DNA from 2 places in the Clostridium sp. Marseille-P299 genome. Region 2 is predicted to be linked to the other one. Evidence: riboswitches for the same ligand, from Rfam matches in the RefSeq annotation. Region 2 holds a riboswitch; the other holds the start of a gene.
What was found. A riboswitch is a leader RNA that binds a small molecule or an ion and turns the genes downstream of it on or off. The one in region 2 is predicted to bind cyclic di-GMP.

Region 1 (4,225 bases), on a different contig from region 2:
TTTTTTGTCATTCCTTCTACTTCTCCACTGCTTCTATCTACTACGAATACTGCCATTTCATATAAACTTGGCGTAGCATCCACAATTGATCCAATCGTGCTAGCTTTTAATAAAACTCGTAACTTACTGGAATCGATTTCTATTTGTACAACAGAATATTTTTCTGAGCTTGATTTTATTCCTATATATATCGGATCCTCTTGTTCCAATATCGTATCGGTATCAAGAGTCACTACATTTGCATTTGAATCCTTATTCTCAATCAGCTCCCAAAAAGGAAAGTCTTCATGATAATCCTTGAAATTTAAACCGACATATTCCTCCTCACTACTAAAAACTATGTTTCCTTCATCATCTATGAGGTTGATTGACTCCAATTCCATCAGCTGTTCTATTTTTTTTAGTTTTGAAATAGTATAACTCTGATTAATATCTTGATTTAAAATAAAGTCGACTGCGTATGCCCTATTTAAATAATCATTTTGAAACAGTATTTTTTTCTCTTCTACCTCTAACTTACTAGTATCGTATGTACTCTCGACTTGCTCAATGATCTCTTCTAAATCTTGTATTACCGCTTTGCTTTGTATTGAAAAAATTATCCCCAAAGACAAAACAGACACTATACCAGCTATAATGCTCAATCCAATGACTATTTGTTTAAATAATATTTTCTTCATATTTACCTCCATTTCTAAGCGAATACATCTATTTTCGCAACATATATAATCAAGAATTGTTATGTCTTAGAAGGAATACATTATTATTTGTTAACAATATAGTTTCATTCGTCATTATATGGTAGTGTCAATAATTTTGTGTAAATAGTTTATGCGTACCTTTCGGTAAACATATCCTGAAGTTTATCTGATGAACAAGCAAAGCCTCTAAGCTTTCTTGTAGACCATGATTCATTATAAGAAATCACTTTATAATAAACGAGTTTACTACATGCGTCTTCTGTGGGTAGTGCATCCTTAGTTTTTACAAGACGACGTACTTCTTTATTAAAGCGCTCGATCCAATTCGTTGTATAGATGGATTTTCGCATAGAAACAGGGTATTTATAGTATGTGAATAAGTCCTCGTCATTTAACCAGGATTCCACTACACGTTTATAAGATTTACTCCATTTAACAGCAAATTCGTCTAAAGCTGCTCTACACTGCTCTAGGTTTGGAGATTCGTATACAACTTTTAAATCAGCTGTAAAATCGTTGATATCTTTCTTACGAACACTACGAATTGCATTACGAACTTTATGGACAATACATCGTTGAATATCCGCTTTTGGATATACTCTATGAACAGCATCGTCAAGTCCAGAGAGACCGTCCATGACGAAGAGGAGAACTTCATCTACGCCTCGTTCTTTTATCTGGCGAAGATTATCCTCCCAAACATAAGCGCTTTCATTTACACCGATAAAGAAGTCTAATACTTCACGGTATCCATCTTCATCGACACCTAAAATGAAGTAAACGGCGTCACTTGATACTGTATCTCTTCTTAATTTAAGATGTAAAGCATCAATATAAATGACACTGTACCTCTTCTTTAGAGGACGCTTATGCCACTGTTCAATTTCTTCAAGAGCAACATCAGTGATATTACTTACTGTAGCCGCACTATAAGAATTTCCATAAAGTTTTTCAATGATGTTAGCAATTTCACGTGTAGATACTCCACTTGCATACATGCGGATGATCATGGTTTCTAGCCAATCATCTCTTCTTGCATATGGTGGAATGAGTTGTTGTTCAAACTCATTATTACGGTCACGAGGAATTTTAAGATTCTCAATCAGACCGTATTTGGTTTCATAATTACGGGTATAGTATCCGTTGCGTGAATTGCCAGTACCATGTCCTTCGTAGCTATATTTACTGTACTGGAGAATGTTAGTGAGTTCTTCCTTCATCAAGGTTTCCATGGTTTGTTTTAATAGACCAAGAATATACTCTTCAAAAAAAGAGTTTAAGTCTAGATTTTCTTTTTGATTTTTGTTATTATTAGTCATAGGGAAGTCCTTCTTTCTTGGTTATGTTTTTCTTCGTCGTTAAACATTTTACCATGTCAGATGGAACTTCTCTATTTTTATTTACACAAAATATTTTACACTATCCATTATATGCTACACCGTATTATCTTAAATTTAATACATGCCTAAGCTGTTACTAAATTCATTTAAACTATATAATTGCATTTGAATAACAAAAAAACTACACTATTTGAGCAGTATCAAAAAACCTGTACTTCGGATAACTCCTTAAGGTACTTTCTTTTGATACAGTCATATAATGTAGTTTAATAACTGTTCTTTACTAAAGTGTGTGAATTTTCTACACAAAAAAAGTACACTAAAAGTGTACGCAAAATATGAATATAATAACTGGCTACCATATCTATTCAGATGAAGGCCCTATAGCTTTGCGTACATCCCTTTTCAAGGAGTTTGCCTTTATATTTATATAATAATTTTATATATAATTTATTTCATTGTCAATTGTCAAAATAAACAAAATACTCATTCAATATATCTAATAAGTCTGTTTCTTTATTGTTTCTCATCTAATATTCTCTCATTTTAAATACTATATATATTTACAAAAAAATAAGAGCTTCAAAGTTTATAAAACTCTGAAACTCCTATTCTAATTACTGCAGTCGACGGGACTTGAACCCGTACCCAGTCAACCCGGACTAGATCCTTAGTCTAGCGCGTATGCCAATTCCGCCACGACTGCAAAAAACCTATTAAATTAGGCAATCTAATCATATATGAACTAGATATTTTGCCAATTTCTTCGCTAGATATTATCTTACGAACGAACATTATTATAACAGGTATATTAATAAATTGCAATACTTAATTTATTTTTTTGTTCATCCATAATATACAAATTATAATGTCGTACTTAATATATAAAAACAAGTATCAAAAAATATCAGCTATTTAATTATTTAATCAATACAACTTACATTTAAGTGTTAATATCCCCTGCTACTAAAAAAAGAGGATACTGTTATGTATCCTCTGACTTAAGCTACTGCTATTTTAAATCTTCTTTAGTAATTGAACCATCCTTAATCCATTGTTCTTCACATTTATGTTCATGACCTATTTTAAACATTAAATAAATGGTTAATATAAACCATAAACTTATTCTATCAATAAAAATCGAACTACCTATCATTGCAACGATATAAAGTATTACTCTAATCTTTTTCCATTCTTTATAGTTTTGGAATTCTCTAGCTGACATATTAAAACGCCCACAATATCTTTTGTTATTATCGTCATTCATTGTTATTCTATCCTTCTTTTAATCATGTTAATTTAATTCTTTTTATGCCTGTTTACTATATTTTTTTAATTATTCTATTTACTGTACTCCTTGATAATCCAGTTTGTTTCACAATATCGACTATCTTCATTCCACTACTATATAAAACCTTTACAGTTTCACCTTTTTCATTTTGTTTGCTAGGTCTTCCCCCATTTCTCCCTCTTGCCTTTGCAGATGCTAAACCTTCTTTTGTTCTTTGTGATATTAAATCTCTCTCTAATTGACTTAGTCCACTCATTACAGTTAATAGAAAGTCATTGTACGGATTATCTGTAGTGGTATCTAGCCAAGTATCTTTAATACTTTTAATGCTAGCTCTCTTACTCTTAATCTGCTCTATGATATCTAACAAATCCTTTGTACTTCTACTTATACGTGTTAAGTCTGTAATTATTACCGTATCACCGTCTTGTAGTTCAGAAATCATTTTGTTTAGTTGTTCACGTTCTCTTTTAGTACCAGTTATCTTTTCCATGTAGATGTTGCGCTTATCTACTCCGTATTTCACTAATGCATCAATTTGTCTATCAAGGTTCTGTTCATCTGTTGATACTCTTGCATATGCTAATAGCATGAAAATCACTCCTTATGTATATGATGTCTGTATTGTATCATAAACGTTTCAAAATGTAAATAGATACTGATACGTTTTTTGACACATTTTTAATCTCTACAATCCTTGATTTTACGTCACTTACTAAAGTGTGTCAAAAACAATCGTTTATGACACACTAATATCAGAATCATTAATTTAATTAGTTATCAAGTTATTTGTCGTTACAAAATAACTATTCATAAAGAACAGTAATAGACAATATAGATTTTTAATTAAATATCATTGTCGCATATATAAATAAAATATTGTCGTAAAAGTA
Region 2 (4,225 bases):
TCTCAGACTTTCCGCTACTCTCTTTGTAATAATACTTAATCGTTCCATCGGAATATTCTTCTGATTCAATTCGATAATCCGAAGTGTACTTAAAGGTTATCTTATTACCATTTGGCTCCGTACACTCGATGGTTCTTGATTTGTCATTATAACTATAGGTGTATGTGCTTCCTTGAACTGTTTTTGATATTACACGATCGGACGTATCATATTCGATTGCATACAAAGTAATTTTTTCTGGGCTAACTACTTTGTTTAATCGATTGTAAGAATCGTAAGAATAAGTTGTCTTATTCCCTTCTGCGTCCGTGAAACTTGTTACTAATCCATTGGTATACCCATAACTTATACTACGATTTCCACTATCCTTTACCGACCCAATCGTACCGTCTGTGTTATAGGTAAATTCCATATGTCCACTGGGATTTGATACTTTCGTAAGCATTCCATCATAGTAAGTGAAGGTTGTTTTATTTCCATTTAAATCAGAGATTGTCTTAATTCTACCACTTGCTGTAAAATCATAAATTTCCAAACCTTCCACCGTTAAGGTATAAGTTCCGTTGGCATTCTTGATCAATTTTCTTGCCATTCCATCTGGTGAAGCATAAGTACCATCGCTATTTTTCGTATAGTACTCAATATGACCATCACTAAACTGAATTGCTATGGTACTTCCTAAGTCCTGCAATAGATAAGAATAAGAATCCGACCAATTGATACCAAATTCATGGAAACTCTCACTCATTGAATTATACATTCTTGTAAAGGATAATGGTGTATATCCATCGATTACGAGATCCTCATTGGAATAAAAATTATTTCCCATGGTAAGACTGACTGGATTCATTGACGCAGTTCTTTGTAATTGGTCAACCACACCTAGATGCTGATTGGTTAAGGTATTATTACTTGTAATCTCTTGTTTAATGTCTTTTGATGGGTCAATGATAAGAATACTTGATCCCACCAATTCACCACTATTGGTATAGGTTCCATAAAGCCCATTATCGCGGATAATTGCAGCATCTTTTTTATAATCACCATAATAAGCAGATGCTAAATATTCCAGCCGGTCGGTTACACGAAACGTATGGCGTACCGCTGTAATTGATTTTGTACTATTTCCACTGGAACTTGATACCGATGCTTTAATGTTATAAAGTTTATAACTTGTCATCGGAAGTTCCGCATACCATAAGTTATCACTTATTGTAGCACTGATACTTTTTACAGCTTCCCCATCTGCAGTTACAGAGAGGTTAACCTTATTTACCCCCTGCTTTTTACCACCTTTTCCATAAACTTTAAAAATGGTTCCATTTACATTCGGTGAAATATAAAGTTCACTATTGTTATCACCTATGACAGCAATATTGGTAATGGACTTATACTTTTTATACTTATCTTGTGGCTCTACAACTACCTTATAAGTTCCACTTTTTACGTAGCTTCCACTCTCGTCCTTACCATCCCATTGCAATTCATGGGTTTCATAGCCACCTTTGTACTCCCTGTTTTTCGCAAGGTAAGCGACTACTTTTTTCCCGTCCATAATCATGACATTGACAACATGCTTATTTTCTAAATTAAATGTTATCGTTGCCTTTTCACCACTGGATGGTACGAATACTTGCGGTTCTGCTTTGATAAACTTTTTAGTAGATGCCGCATTCGCTGAAAATGGAATGCTGGTCATAACCATAGTTACACAAAGAAGTAAACATAAAACCCTGTTAAAAATACTTTTCTTCCTTCTTAGTACTTCCATACTTTCCTCCTACTTTGATTTAATCTTTGGCATCAAAGCATATTTAAGGACTCCAAAAACCGCATAAAAAGTAAAAAAGGGCAACAAAAAAAAATGCCGGTTGCACCACTTGCTCCCTATAGCCCAAAGTGCCCAGATATTGACTATAGTTCAACGCATCATTTTTTTACATTCGTATTTAGTTGTATTTATCCATTAAATCGCCTGATATATGGAGCTTCATTTAAATTCTAATAAATATTCAATATAATTGATTTTTTTTATTTAGCCCATATTAATTATATATCGGTAATATTTGTATGAAATATAATATATTTTCCTTTTTATTGTATAGTATAAAAGTCCTAGGTATAAATGGATTTTAGTAATATTGTCGCATATTTTCAAATCATTCAATCAATTTAACTATGGATAGAAATAGTATATCTAATGCATATTCTTGGGATTTTTGATGATAATTATAATAATTAACGAAAGTTCCCAACGAATCAAAAAATAAATAAATTTTACAAGGATGGGCTGAAAATAGGCATATCCGTCATAAATGAGCACAGAAAATTCTTTACGCACAATAATTTTGCTGCCAGTAGCAGCATGGAGGAAATTATGAAGAAATCCCATGACGAAAATAATGTTGTTACCTTACCTTTGACAAAAAAGCTAGATGAAAATATAAAAACCCTTGAAACTTTATTTGTATCTTGCAGTGATGTTATTAAACGTAAATTAACCATTGGTGGTTCGCAAAAAGTAAATATCTATCTTTCCTATGTTGATCTTATGATAGATAGAAAGTCACTGGAGCAGAACATTATTGATAATTTATTATACAGGATGGACGACCTACCATCAGAACATCAATTTGATTATATCAAAGCCCATGCATTACAGACAGCAGATATCAAAGAACTAACCACGATGGATGAAATAACACAAGCAATTATGTCTGGTGATGTTGTCTTGTTAATTGACGGTTTTAATAAAGCTCTTATGATATCTTTAAAGAGCTATCCTAGTCGGGGTGTGTCAGAAGTCAAAACAGAAGTCACAATTAGAGGAGCAAAGGATAGTTTTACCGAAAGTGTCGCTATCAATAAGGCTTTAATACGACGACGCATTCGTGATACTAAACTTAAAATGGATCCCCTTAAAGTTGGAATCAGAAGTCGTACAGATATAACCATAGTTTATATATCTGACCTTGCACATGAAGACATAATAAACGAAATAAAAGAAAGAATTGATCAATTTGTAATTGATGGTATCTTTGATATTGGTATGCTAGAGCATCTTACCGAACATGCCTGGTACTCTCCTTTCCCACAATTTCAGTCGACAGAACGACCAGATAAAGTAGCATCTGCTTTGTTAGAAGGTAGAGTTGCCATATTGGTAGATAACTCACCAATGGCAATGCTCTTCCCAGTCACACTAAGCTCATTTTTTCAAGCCTCTGATGACTATTATAATAGATGGGAAGTGGTATCTTTTATAAGAATATTAAGATATCTCGCATCCATCATAGCGATTGGAGCTCCTGGATTATACATCGCCATTACCAATTACCAACCTGAAATGATTCCTACCTCCTTAGCTCTCTCATTTGCTGCTGCAAGACGGGGTGTCCCGTTTTCCATTGTCTTAGAAGTTATTATCTTGCAGATAGCCTTTGAATTATTATCTGAAGCCGGGATACGGCTTCCTAGTCCACTGGGGAATACCATTGGTATTGTCGGAGGATTAATTATCGGCGAGGCAGCGGTAAGTGCTAACTTAGTAAGTTCTATGGTAGTAATTGTTGTAGCCTTTACTGCGATTGCTTCTTTTACTATACCAAATGAAACCTTTTCCTCTGCGTTTCGTTTAATTCGATATATGATTATTATCTTATCTGCTATATTGGGTTTGTTTGGATTTATAATTGGTTTAATGCTTGTCTTTATCCACCTAGCAAGTTTAGAAAGTTTTGGAGTACCTTATCTCTCTCCATTTGTTGCAGTGAATCACAAGAAAGAAAGTACGATTGGCGATTCTATCTTGAAATACCCAATTTTCAAGCAAAAGAAACGTCCATTTTATGCAAATGAAGATCAAAAAGTCCGTTTAAAAGAACGTGATAAAAAAAGAAATGGTAAGTAGGTGAATCGCTATGTTTCCGAGGAATTTTAAAATTTCAAGCTCACAATTTAGAAAAATGCTCGTATTAGATATTCTAAGTATATCTATTATGATTGTGCCACAGATAGCCTCTGTGGGCGCTGGCAAAGATGGAATCCTAGCAATTATATTAGGATCTGTCCTTGCACTTCTTTATAGTTTACTCATGTTATATTTTACAAGGAGGGTAAATAGCGACTACTTCACCTATAGTAAAGATACCGTTGGTAAATTTATTACTTTTATTTTTGGCATTTTATATATCATAAAATTTTTAATTCTATGTATCTTCGTTTT

Region 1: linked by a shared signal. The riboswitch ahead of BN4220_RS02525 (IS256 family transposase) and the one ahead of BN4220_RS12595 (cellulose binding domain-containing protein) in region 2 are both predicted to bind cyclic di-GMP.

Annotation. Positions count from the first base shown of each region.
Region 1 is NZ_FJVE01000005.1:159,010-163,234, forward strand. Features, by position in the region: gene BN4220_RS02520 (GGDEF domain-containing protein) at 1-680, opposite strand, end outside; gene BN4220_RS02525 (IS256 family transposase) at 830-2,020, opposite strand; cyclic di-GMP riboswitch class I at 2,385-2,470, opposite strand; tRNA gene BN4220_RS02530 (tRNA-Leu) at 2,663-2,747, opposite strand; gene BN4220_RS02535 (hypothetical protein) at 3,054-3,308, opposite strand; gene BN4220_RS02540 (recombinase family protein) at 3,364-3,924, opposite strand.
Region 2 is NZ_FJVE01000007.1:1,043,195-1,047,419, reverse strand. Features, by position in the region: gene BN4220_RS12595 (cellulose binding domain-containing protein) at 1-1,771, opposite strand, end outside; cyclic di-GMP riboswitch class II at 1,857-1,941, opposite strand; gene BN4220_RS12590 (spore germination protein) at 2,378-3,910, shown strand; gene BN4220_RS12585 (GerAB/ArcD/ProY family transporter) at 3,921-4,225, shown strand, end outside.